Regions from separate parts of the Exiguobacterium sp. s157 genome, predicted to be linked through region 3. Evidence: riboswitches for the same ligand, from Rfam matches in the RefSeq annotation. Region 3 holds a riboswitch; each other region holds the start of a gene.
What was found. A riboswitch is a leader RNA that binds a small molecule or an ion and turns the genes downstream of it on or off. The one in region 3 is predicted to bind S-adenosylmethionine.
Positions count from the first base shown of each region.

Region 1 (4,325 bases), on a different contig from region 3:
TCGTTCTCGCGCGACAAATTGATCGTCTTCGCGTAGCAACCGCCCTCGATATTGAAGACGCCGTCGGGTGACCAACCGTGCTCGTCATCCCCAATCAAATGGCGTTCCGGGTCGGCCGACAGTGTCGTCTTCCCAGTTCCCGATAGACCGAAGAAAAGGGCCGTCTCGCCGGCGTCCGATACGTTCGCCGAGCAGTGCATCGATAACACATGTTGTTCCGGCAACAAGAAGTTCATGACCGAGAAAATCGATTTTTTAATCTCACCGCCGTATTCTGTTCCCCCGATCAGAATGGTCCGCTTGGCGAATGAGACGAGAATGAACGTTTCGGAGTTCGTCCCGTCGATGACTGGATCGGCCTTATAACTCGGTGCATAGATGACCGTGAAGGGCTCGAAGGCACCTTTCGTCGGCCATTCACGCAAGAACAACTGTTTGGCGAACAAATTGTGCCACGCGTATTCCGTGATGGCACGGACCGGGAGCGTATAGTGCTCGTCTGCCCCCGCAGAAGCCTCGAGATAATAGAGCTTGTCTTTCGTTTCGAGGTGCGTCAACACTTTGTCGAGTAGCGCGGTGAACTTCTCTTCCGCGATCGGTTGGTTGACTGGACCCCAGTCTACTAAATGATTGCTGACTTCATCTTGCACGACGAATTTGTCTTTCGGTGACCGTCCTGTGAATTTCCCGGTACTGACCGATAAAGCCCCGTCTTTCGTCAGTACGCCCTCACCGTTGCGAATGGCTTCTTCCACCAGTTCTGGAACCGTCAAGTTCCGCATCATGTCGGCACCTTTAATTAATTCTTCGATTTTCAGGAGCGTTGTCGCCATCCTGAATCCCACCTTTCCCCTAAATAGATGTGGATGAAATCCGCATACTTCCGCGTTTAATCAGTATGACGTTTTTATTATATGTGACATACTAATCAAAAACAAGCATTTTTTACCCTTTAAAGTAAGCGCTTTCTTACATTGTCATTCTAACATATTCTGTACCAGGTCATAGTACAAAAACCAAAACGGACAAAAAAATGTTTGATATTTCACAAACATAACTATTTGACCGTTTGTGAAAAGTTTGACGAATTCGGTCGATACGCTTGACAGAACGGGGTGTCATTTATATGATGGTCTTCGTAACGGATACTCTTATTCTGAGCGGTGGAGGGAACAAGGCCCTACGAAGCCCAGCAACCGTCCGAGTTTTCATTGTTATTCGGAAAAGGTGCTATCCTGAAGCGAAGCGTAAGCTTCGAACGATAAGAGGGTAAGGAAGAACGATTCAACCTTTCCCATTTGAACATGGCGAGAGGTTTTTTTCATTACCGTCCCAAAGCAACGCGTAAGGGGAACGAGTACCGTCCACACATCACCCTTTATTATAGGAGGTTTTTCGAAATGGCAAACTTGAACCGTCGACTTTTCACTTCGGAGTCCGTCACGGAAGGACATCCGGATAAAATTTGTGACCAAATCTCAGATGCGATTTTGGATGCAATTTTAGCTGAAGATCCAAACGCCCGCGTTGCGGCTGAGACGTCTGTCACAACAGGTCTCGTGCTCGTAGCAGGTGAAATCACAACATCAACTTACGTGGATATCCCGAAAGTTGTTCGTGAAACTGTTCGTGAGATCGGCTACACACGTGCGAAATATGGTTTCGATGCAGAGACTTGTGCTGTCCTCACATCGATCGATGAGCAATCGGTAGACATCGCGCAAGGTGTTGACCAAGCGCTCGAAGCTCGTGAAGGACAAATGACTGAAGAAGAAATCGATGCGATCGGTGCTGGTGACCAAGGTCTCATGTTCGGTTACGCAACAAAAGAGACGCCGGAACTCATGCCGCTCCCGATTTCACTCGCTCACAAATTGTCACGTCGTTTGGCAGAAGTTCGTAAGAACGGCACGCTCGCTTACCTTCGCCCAGACGGTAAGACACAAGTGACAGTCGAATACGACGAAGCGAACAACCCAGTTCGCATCGACACAATCGTCATCTCGACACAACACGCGGAAGACATCACGCTCGAGCAAATCCAAGCTGATTTGAAAGAGCACGTCATCGATGCAGTCATCCCGGCTGAACTCATCGACGCGGACACGAAATACTTCATCAACCCGACTGGCCGCTTCGTAATCGGTGGACCACAAGGGGATGCAGGCCTCACAGGACGCAAAATCATCGTCGATACGTACGGTGGATACGCTCGTCACGGCGGCGGCGCGTTCTCAGGTAAAGATCCTACCAAAGTTGACCGTTCAGCAGCGTATGCAGCTCGTTACGTGGCGAAAAACCTCGTTGCAGCGGGACTTGCTGACAAAGCAGAAGTTCAACTTGCTTACGCAATCGGTGTTGCTCACCCGGTATCGATCGCGGTTGATACGTTCGGCACAGGCAAATTGAGCGAGACTGAGCTCGTCGAACTCATTCGTGAGAACTTCGACCTCCGTCCGGCCGGCATCATCAAGATGCTCGACCTTCGTCGCCCAATCTACAAGCAGACAGCAGCTTACGGCCACTTCGGTCGTACAGACGTTGAACTCCCATGGGAGCAAACGGACAAAGCGGCAGTGCTCGAAGAAGGCGCGAAACGTTTCGCATAAGCATAGAAAAACGACCTTTCACTCGAAAGGTCGTTTTTTTTAGGCTTGCGGCTTGTCTTCAGTTGTTGAGTTCTCTTTGCCAAGTGCCGTATCTTTCGCTTCGACGACTTTCTCGCCGATCGATTGTAAATCCGATTTCGCTTCTTGCGCCGTCCCGACGACTTTGTTCACGTCTTGTTTGACCGTGTCGACTTCACCGGCGACTTTTTCATAGACGTTTTGCACGTCGGTCGCGACGTCTTGAATGACCTCGCTCGCTGCTTTCACTTGACCGATGACTTGTGACGCCGTTCCGGCCGGGTCTTGCTTGACCGTATCGACGAGACCGCCGACCGATGACTTCGCGCTCGAGAACGATTGTTTTGTGTTCTCACGGTTTGACGTACTAAGTAAGGCGAGTAGGCCGCCGACGAGGGCGCCGAGGAGCATCCCAGTTACGACTGTGATTTTTGGACCTCCTGTGTTCGTTTGTTCAAACTGACGGTTCGGATGATTGGCTTGCTCGACTTGTGGATCGTGTTGTAGTTTCGGTTCCATGGTAACACTCCTTTTTGTAAGTTGGCATTGATACTCTTATACCCGACACAAGATGGAAAATAACGTTTTCCTTCATTTCGACATCAAAAAGTAATGAACGGGCAGGATATTTTTTTGCCGATGGGGAATGTTACTACTAGATTGGCCAAAAGGGGGATGCCGTTATGAAGATTCGAGAAGCCGTGCCAGAAGATGCCGCCACCATCCGCGACATTGCGCTCGCGACGGTCAGTGAACGAGACGAGGTTCGTTCGAAAGTAATGGAACGCGCCTATCAACAAGAAGAGATCGTCCGCGCCATCAGTTCAAGCGAGGAAGCGAAAGAGCAGTTGTTCATTGTCGGTGAGGCCGAAGGCGACGTCATCGGCTTCTATCACGCCATCGACCGCGGGGACACATGGGAAGTACTCCGTCTCTATCTTCATCCGGCTCATCACCGCCAAGGCCTAGGGACGGCACTGTTGTCGCATCTACGGAAACGGAAAGTCCAACCGATCGAGCTGTACGTCGAAAGCTCGAACGAGCAAGCCATCGCTTTTTTGAGTCATGAGGCGTTCATCGAACTGAATCGAATACAAGAAGAAGTATACGATCAACCGATGGAACTGATTCATTTACGGTACGACCCGCGCTAAGACCCTAGACGGATTTTCAACCAAACATCAGTCTCGGCTGATGTTTTTTGTTAGTATAAAGATATGTGATAACAAAATGAGGTGACAGCATGGCTTATGAAGAAGAATCACGAAAAGGGGTCATCGTGATCGTGTATCCGCTCCAGTTCACGTCGCGTTTGAGTGAGGCGTTTTTAGGACGGTTGCGGGACGAGTATGAAGTCCTCGTCGTGACCGGCCAGACGGTCGGTTTGACGGCGGAAGACCATAAATTGTTAATCAAGAACACGTTACGTGAGGCGAGTCAGTACAAGCTGCCGATTCACGTCATCGCGTTCAGTCTCGGGGCGTTGTTGACGAACCGCTTGCTCCAGGAATATGACGTGCCGCTCGGCAGTCTGACGTACATCTCACCGCTGTTCGACTGGCATCCGTCCCGCCAAATCGGCGGACTGAAACAAGTCGTGGCCAGTGCGGTCGACCGTTTCCGTCCTGACCTTCCGCTCGGCATGATGACGTTCATGGGTGGCGGGGAAGAGTCGTCGCGCTTCGGGGAGATCACGTA
Region 1 is NZ_JACSLQ010000004.1:254,786-259,110, reverse strand. Features, by position in the region: gene pckA (phosphoenolpyruvate carboxykinase (ATP)) at 1-833, opposite strand, end outside; SAM riboswitch class I at 1,149-1,268, shown strand; gene metK (methionine adenosyltransferase) at 1,401-2,609, shown strand; gene KNP67_RS10045 (hypothetical protein) at 2,649-3,146, opposite strand; gene KNP67_RS10040 (GNAT family N-acetyltransferase) at 3,311-3,781, shown strand; gene KNP67_RS10035 (alpha/beta fold hydrolase) at 3,871-4,325, shown strand, end outside.
Region 1: another riboswitch for S-adenosylmethionine. It lies ahead of metK (methionine adenosyltransferase); the one in region 3 lies ahead of KNP67_RS11070 (MetQ/NlpA family ABC transporter substrate-binding protein).

Region 2 (4,325 bases), on a different contig from region 3:
TAGAGGATATTTCATATAGACTCAATGCTAGAATTCCGCCATTATGATGGATAGGCAGGACTCAGGCGTGATTGTGCCGAATCTCCTACCATACATAATTGAATTTTTCCCACATAGGAGGGAACCATGAACCATTTCCGCAAGATGTCCGTCCTTGGTTGGAGTATTTGGAGTATGCTATTCGGTTTGACGCTCATCTTGTTCGCTACAGGCGTATTGAACATGCCGGCCATCGAGCCGTTACCGTTCATCTTGATCGCGTTGCTCGTCATTATTTTTCAAATGGACTCCATTGAACGGAAAGGCGTCTACTTTACCTTTTCAGAAAGTATCGTCTTAATTATTTTTCTATTCTTTGATTTTGAGACAGCGCTGTTCGTCAATCAGATTGGACTACTCGTCTTCCAGTTCGTCAACTTGAAACCGCGCGTCGCGCTTCGACGGTTCCGTTTTACGTATCCGTGGAATGCCATCACGTCATTTTTGGAAATCGCCATCCCGGCCAGCGTCTACTTGGCACTTGGTGGTGTGACCGGTCTCGGATTCTATTCCCAAGAATCGTTCCTCCCGCTTGCCGGTTTGATTATTGCCATCATTTTGAACACGGTCGTCCAAAAGTATCAAGTCGGCTGGTGGTTCCGCGTCGACATCCCGGTCCGCGACTTTTTAAGCATCGCGTTTTACACGTATATCGTCAGTCTCGTCTTCATTTTGGCGGCCTCGCTCTTCCGGGAGACAAACTTGCTCGTCGTCAGCAGTATCGCCGCCGCACTCACGTTCTTTATTAAGCGACTCATCATTCAAAAAGGTCGACAAGACGCCTTCAAATCGTTGATTGAACAATATGATGAAGCAAAAGAAGCCGTATCGCTATCGCAAAGCGAGGCACAAGCCATCGAAGTGTTCCTCAGTCAATGTGAGCGACTCAACGAGTACGATGAAGGGTACGTCGAGTTCAAACTGTTTGATCGCACACTTTACTTTGATTTGAAGACGCGCCAGCCGATCGATCGCCATGTCGTCTTTGAATTACTCGATGCAACCTATCCGAACGAAGCCTCGGTCGAGTACGAGATGCGCTTCGAATGGGACGCCCCGCTGTCGAACGAATTTAATGAAGACTATCATAGCTTCATCTCGGTCCGTTCCGAGGAAATCGAAGGAATCCGCACGTGGATTGTGATGACGGGCGAGCACGTCTATGGCTATCCGCCCATCATTCAACGCGAGATTGTCAAACTGCTCAAGTCGTTCAATCGGACGATCAGTCGTTGTCATGAACGCGACCGCCTCTATACTGAGAGCCGGACGGACAGCTTGACGCTGCTTGCCAATGCGCGGGCTTTTTATGAATACGGGATTCAACAGATCTCGGACGGCTCGATGTATCCGATTTCCGTCGCGATGCTCGATATCGACTTCTTCAAAAAAATCAATGACACGCACGGTCACCAAGTCGGAGACAGTGTGCTCCAAGAATTCGGTCGCCGCATTCGTCAAGTGCTCCGCACCGAAGACTTTGCCGCCCGTTACGGCGGTGAAGAGTTCATCTTGCTCTTAAACCGTTGTGATGTTGAGGCCGCCGTCGAGATCGCCGAGCGCATCCGCCAACAAATCGAGAACAAACCGTTCCACGTCGACGGAATCGATATACCCGTCACCGCTTCAATCGGTGTCGATACGATTCAGTCGTTCGGCGACAAACGTCTTGACGATACGATTCGTAACGCCGACCGCGCGCTCTACGTCGGCGGGAAATACGCCGGTCGCAACCGCGTCGCCCATTATAATTTCTTAACGACCTGACTCGCCCCCACGTTCATCGCGTGGGGGTTTGCTATTGACAAGCAGATTTGAAACAGGTACGTTAGGGAACGTGTCTTATAACTAAATATCACAACTTTTTTATCAAGAGAGACTGAGGGACTGGCCCGATGACGTCTCGGCAGCGGGTAACCTGTGCCAAATCCAGCGAGCGGTCTGCTCGAAAGATGAAAAAAGTGTTTCTTGTCGAGAGAGCCTTTTTTCAGAAGGCTCTCTTTTTATTTTTATGAATGAGGTGAATCGATTGGAACAACCAACAGCTAACAAATGGGCGCTCTTGCCCTTACTCGTCTTCCTCGTCTTCTTTATCGGGGCAGGCATCTATTATGACGACTTTTATAAATTCCCCGTCTTGATCGCGGCCTTGATTGCCGTGATCGTCGCGGCGATGATGACGAAAGGGAGCGTCACCCAGACGGTCGAACGCGTCGCCCAAGGTGCCGGGAACCCGAGCATCCTCATCATGGTGTTCATCTTCTTGCTCGCCGGTGCGTTTTCAAGCGTCGCCGAAGCAATCGGTGCGATTGACGCGACCGTCAATGCGGCATTGACGTTACTACCGCCCTCGCTCCTATTGAGCGGCCTATTCGTCATCGCAGCCTTCATCTCGATGGCGATGGGTACGTCGACCGGGACGATCGCCGCACTGGCGCCGATCGCTCTCGGCATCCATGAGGAGAGCGGCGTCAATATCGCTATCGCGGCGGCCGCCGTCGTCGGGGGTGCCATGTTCGGGGATAACTTGTCGTTCATTTCGGACACGACGATTGCAGCCGTCCGCACCCAGCGGACGAACATGCGCGACAAGTTCCGGACCAACTTTTGGATCGTCTTGCCGGCAGCCGTCATCACAACGATTTTACTCGCTGCCCTATCGAGCGGAGAATCGACCATCGAGCCGGCGGCGTTTGAATGGTATAAGTTGATTCCGTATCTAGCGGTTATCGTGCTCGCTTTGACGGGAATGAACGTCATCCTTGTCTTGCTCGGCGGCATCGCCCTAACCGGCATCATCGGTCTATTGGATGGCAGTCTAGCCGTCACCACGTACGTCACCGCCATGGCGGACGGCATGATGGGCATGGCCGAGATTTCACTCCTGACATTGCTCATGGGTGGGCTCGTCGGACTCATCTCGCACAACGGCGGACTCACGTACTTGCGTGACGCGCTCACGTCCCGAATTAAAAGACGGGCCGGCGCGGAGTGGAGCATCGCCGGGCTCGTCAGTGCGACAAACGTCGCGACGGCGAACAACACGATTTCGATTCTCGTGGCTGGTCCGCTCGCCGCGAACATCGCCGACGATTATGACATCGAACGTAAAAAGTCTGCGAGTGTACTCGATATCTTCTCGTGCGGGGTCCAAGGTCTGCTGCCTTACGGGGCACAGCTTCTCATTGCGGCCGAACTGACGAACACGGCATCACCGGCGCTCGTGCCGTATATGTTCTATCCGTTCTTGTTGTTCATTTGCGGAGGATTGGCCATCGCCTTTAACTTCCCGCGTTTCAAAAAACGCGCTTAACGAAAACGACCTTGTGAAGCTGTCGCTTCACAAGGTCGTTTGTCGTTTCGCTTCAAGTTCACGTTTCAGCTGCTCGTTACGTTTTCTGAAGGCACGCCGTTTGAGCAGTTCTTCGAGTCCGCGGCTGATTACCCACAGAACGAACAGCAACAGGACGAGCATCGATAATCGGAACGGGCTTTGGATAAACTCTTCCCACTGGTCACCGATGACAGAGAAAATCAAGACGACGAGCAACTTCCCAAACCCGGCCGCCATAATGAACGTCCGGAGCGGCATTTGGATGAGGGCGAGTAAATACGTAATCAAACTGACCGGAATGAACGGGAGCGAGTAGAGAAATCCGAGCGAGACCGGACTCATATGATTGATGCGTTCGAGCCAATAGACGCCTTGTTTATGCCTCTCGAGCCATCGCGTCATCGGCTTTCGAAAGACGTAGCGAACAGCTGCAAACACAAGAATCGTCCCGAGCAAGCTTCCGACCCACGACAATAACGTCCCGAGCCAAAAACCGTACGTTGCTGCGTTCGCCGAGATGATGAGGACGAGCGGGAGAAATGGAAAGATGGCTTCCAGGAAAGGTGCCCCGAGTCCTGCCCAAGGTCCGCCCGGAAGTCCTTGTAGCCATTCAATCAAGTTTAAAATATATTGTTGGAGTGATGTCAGCATGTCAGTTTCCACCTTCAACTTTCGTTATTCCCTTTTTACCCGATTTCGCTCAGGAAGACGCATCCCCCTGCCCACCGCCGTAAAAAAATAAAAAGTATTTGCGAAATTCCGCTGTGATATCTATCATATAATATGGACTTGTGGTTGCAGGCAAGTCCGTTCGTCGAACGACACAACCCAACGTTCGTTTTCCTGCAAAAAACTGAACACAGGGGAGTAACACACATGGAAACAAAACCAATGCGGGTCTTACTGTACTATAAGTACGTCAATATCGAAGACCCAGAAACGCTCACACAAG
Region 2 is NZ_JACSLQ010000003.1:42,764-47,088, forward strand. Features, by position in the region: gene KNP67_RS07385 (GGDEF domain-containing protein) at 127-1,806, shown strand; SAM riboswitch class I at 1,903-1,998, shown strand; gene KNP67_RS07390 (Na+/H+ antiporter NhaC family protein) at 2,051-3,352, shown strand; gene KNP67_RS07395 (TVP38/TMEM64 family protein) at 3,380-4,024, opposite strand; gene trhO (oxygen-dependent tRNA uridine(34) hydroxylase TrhO) at 4,250-4,325, shown strand, end outside.
Region 2: another riboswitch for S-adenosylmethionine. It lies ahead of KNP67_RS07390 (Na+/H+ antiporter NhaC family protein); the one in region 3 lies ahead of KNP67_RS11070 (MetQ/NlpA family ABC transporter substrate-binding protein).

Region 3 (4,325 bases):
TGAGCGTCTGAATCGTCCCCGTCCAAATCAAGTCACCCCAATTTTCCCAAAACTGAAGCATAGTTCGTCACCTCCTTCACTTTCACACCGCTCGCCTCTAAGAAGCGGACGGCTTGGTCGGTCTGGCCCTCATCGCCGTCCAAATGGACGAGTAGATTACCGACGAGACCTCCTTTAAGCTTTTTGATGCCGCCCCCGATGATGTTCGGCAGCAAGCCGAACCGTTTCGTCAATTGGGCGAGCACGGCCTGTTCACTTTGATGGCCGATGAACGACAAGTTGACGAGCGTCCCGTGCGTGCTCAATTCTTCGACGACCTCTTTCGGGACATCGAGGTTCGTCTTCAAGAACTTGCGCGTCGTCGCATGCTGCGGGTCCGAGAACACGTCGAGCACGTCCCCTTCTTCGATGATCCGGCCGGCCTCGATGACCGCGACCCGGTCGCAGATGCGCTCGATGACTTCCATCTCGTGGGTGATCAAGAAAATCGTCAGCCCGAGCTCGCGATTGATGTCGAGAAGCAGGTCGAGAATCGACTCGGTCGTCTCCGGGTCGAGCGCGCTCGTCGCCTCGTCGCTGAGCAGGATGTCCGGCTCATGTGCGAGGGCGCGGGCGATGGCGACACGTTGCTTCTGTCCGCCCGAAAGTTGCTCCGGATAATGTTTCCGATGATCCGTCAATCCGACGATGTCGAGGTACTTGTCGACGCGTTCGCGGATTATCCGCTTATCGAGTCCTTCGAGACGGAGCGGGATGGCGACGTTCTCTTCGACGGTCGCCGTCTTGAGCAGGTTGTAATGTTGGAAGATCATCCCGATGCGATGACGTAGCTTCGAGAGCCCTCGTTTGTCGAGCTTCGTGACGTCCTGTCCTTCGATTTCGACCTGGCCCGACGTCGGGCGTTCGAGCAGGTTGATCATGCGGATGAGCGTGCTCTTTCCTGCCCCGCTTCGGCCGATGATGCCGAAGATCTCGCCTTTCTCGATGGTGAGCGAGACGTCGTCGAGTGCGGTGACAGCACCTTTATTTACCGTGAACGTCTTCGTGATTCCTTTAAGTGCGATCATAGGCCCTCCTTAAAACGCCGGGACGATTGAGCCGTCGAACGTCTCTTCGATGAACGTCCGGACCTCGTCCGAGTGATAATACGATTTGAGCGTCGCGACGACTTCGTCATCCTTGTTGTCGGTACGGACGACGACGTAGTTCGGATACGGGTTGTCGACCGTGTCTTCATGGAACAAGGCGTCCTCGTTGATCGACAGGCCGGCACCCATCGCGAAGTTCGTGTTGATGGCAGCGAGTGCGACTTCCGGGAGCTGGGTCGGGAGCTGCGACGCCTCGAGTTCGATGAATTCAAGGTTGAGCGGGTTCTCGGCGATGTCACGTTTTGTCGCCTTGTCTGTCAATCCTTCTTTGAGCGTGATGAGTCCCGCTGTCTCATAGAGACGGAGCGCGCGTAGCTCGTTCGCCGGGTCGTTCGGGACGGCGACCTTGTCACCTTCTTTCAAGTCCTCGATGTCGGTCAATTTCTCTGAGTAGAGACCCATCGGGAAAGCGACGGTCTTGAACACGTCGTCGATTTTATAGCCTTTATCGGACTTTTGCAGTTCTAGGAATGAGAGCGTCTGATAACTGTTCACGTCGAGGCTGCCCTCGGCGAGCGCCGTGTTCGGCGTATTATAGTCGTTGAACACTTTGATATCGAGTTCGAGGCCGTCTTCGGCCGCGAGTTCTTTCACTTTCTCGGCGATCTGTTGGTGCGGCCCGCCCGTGACGCCGATCGTGAGCGACTCCGTGCTGAGCGCCTCGCTCGCGTCCGATTGTCCGCATGCTGAGAGCGCGATGGCGGCGAGTAGTGATGTTCCTGCAAGTACTGTTTTCTGTTTGATGTTCATTTGTTTTCCTCCTCCAAAATGAAAGCCCGCTACTCATTCAGAGTGGCGGGCACGACAAGTCAAAGTCGGACACGCTCATCTCCCAGACGATTTCGTCTGTTGGAATTAGCACCATGATCATTACGATCTGGTTGCCGGGTTTCACAGGGCCAGTCCCTCCACCACTCTTGATAAGCAATCGGTCTATTAAGTTGTTATCATCTTACTTTTAATTCTTTTAATTGTAAATAGATAATTGTAAATTTTCAAAAATTATTTTCAGAAAATTTTTATCGAGCGGTTCCGGCAACTGTTGCAGCTCGGTCTCCGTCATGACGGAGTCGACGAGGACCGGGATATGCTCAAATCCGACCCCGAGCGTCTCGAGCGTCGTCGGGGCACCGAACCGTTTCAACCAAGCTTCCAAATACGGAGCATCGGCCGAGCGCCGCAAGCGCTCTTGGATGATCAGGCCGAAGCCGACCTTGTCTCCGTGCAAGAATGAGTGGGTCGACTCGAAGCGGCTGAGCGCATTATGGACCGCATGGCCCACGGCGACGCGTGTCCCGGCGTCACCAAATCCACCGACGGCGCCGCCGATGGCGAGCACGTGATCGACCGCGAAGCGGACGTCGTCACTATACGACTCAAAAGCGTGCTCGCTCAATTCAAGTTCGACGAGACGCCCGCACTGCTCGGCCAAGACGAGTCCGGTGTTGACGCCGGCGTCAGCTGAGCTGTCACCACTCAAATAACGGGCCTCGTAAAACTTCGCGACCGTGTCGATGACACCTGCCCGAAAGTATTCATATGGTGAGCGCGAGATGACCCGTGAGTCAACGATGACCCGTTCGATGACGACGCGGAACATGTCGTAGCGGTCGTAGCTCCCGTCCTCCTGATAGACGACGCTGAGCGGTGTGAACGCCGCACAGTTCGAGGCGAGCGTTGGGACGACGATGAGCGGGACGTTCCGTTGATAGGCGACGAGTTTGGCCGTATCGACGAGCTTGCCACCTCCGACGGCGATTAACACGTCGGCGTCCAACGGTTTGAGCCGTTTGACTTCCGAGTCCGTGCACTCCCCGCTGAACCTTGTTGCCGGATAGTCCGCGATGGCCGGAAAGATGGCTCGGACGACGTCATACCCTTTCTGACCGTGCAGGACGTGGGCACGGCGGCCGTCGACTAAGTCATCAAGACGGTCGAGCGCGTCATCGGCGTGGTCATATTCAAGGACGGCCTGACGAATCATGCGCGCACCTCCTCATAGGCGGCAAACAACCGCTCGATTCGTTCGACGGCCTCGTCAATCTTCGGTTCCGGTGAGACGAGGCCGAAGCGGACGTATCCGTTCCCTTCCGAACCGAAGAAATAGCCCGGGGTGACGGCGACACCGGCTTCATGCAGCAGTTTCCGCGAGAACGACTTGGCATCACCCTCAGGCACTTTCGCCCAGACGAAGAACGAGCCTTCCGGCGGTTCGACGGCCCAGCCGGCCCGGTTCAACCCGTCGATCAGGCGATCACGCCGTGCCTCGTACAGTCGTGCCAAGTCATCGCGAATGGTACGGGGCGCCTCGAGCGCAGCGACAGCCGCCGCCTGGATGGCCGAGAACACGCTGACGTGGACGTGGTCCTGATACGTGTTGATCGCCTCGATGATGTCCGCGTTCCCGACGGCGAAGGCGACGCGCCAACCGGACATGTTGAACGCTTTCGACATCGTATATACCTCGATGCCGACTTCTTTCGCCCCTTCCGCCTGCAGAAAGCTAGGCGGGACATGGCCATCGAATCCGATGCTGCCATATGCGAAATCGTGGACGACCATCAAGTCCCGCTCCCGGGCGAAACGGACGGTATCGTCAAAGAAAGCGGGTGAGGCGACGGCTCCGGTCGGATTGCTCGGGTAGTTCAAATACATGAGTCTTGCATCTTGCGTATCGAGCGTCTCATAGTCCGGCAAGAAGCCGTTCTCTTCCCGGAGGACGAGGTCACGGACGACGGCACCGGCGAGGCGTGCCCCCGAGATGTAATCAGGATAGCCGGGATTCGGTAGCAAAATTCCGTCGCCAGGTTCGAGTACGCATTGCGGCAACGTGATGAGACCAGATTTTGAGCCGATGAGAATCGCTACTTCTGTCTCGGGATCAAGTTCGACTCCATACTCATTCAAATAGAACGTCGCCACTGCTTGCTTCAGGCGGGCCTGACCGCGGAACGGACCGTATTGATGGGTCGAGGCGTCGAGGAGCGCCGTCTGAAGCGCGTCACAGATTGGCTCAGGCGTAGGCAGGTCAGGCGTCCCTTGTCCGAGTCGGATGATGTCGCGGCCGGCTTGTTCGAGTTCGGCCACCTCGTTCGCGAGTCCGACGAAATGTTGAGGTGGTAACGTTTTAAGTAGATGTGAGCGTCTGTCAGTCATGAATAGTCCTCCTATGCAAAA
Region 3 is NZ_JACSLQ010000005.1:171,228-175,552, reverse strand. Features, by position in the region: gene KNP67_RS11080 (methionine ABC transporter permease) at 1-61, opposite strand, end outside; gene KNP67_RS11075 (methionine ABC transporter ATP-binding protein) at 33-1,067, opposite strand; gene KNP67_RS11070 (MetQ/NlpA family ABC transporter substrate-binding protein) at 1,077-1,898, opposite strand; SAM riboswitch class I at 1,971-2,075, opposite strand; gene KNP67_RS11065 (iron-containing alcohol dehydrogenase family protein) at 2,116-3,132, opposite strand; gene KNP67_RS11060 (aminotransferase class I/II-fold pyridoxal phosphate-dependent enzyme) at 3,129-4,304, opposite strand.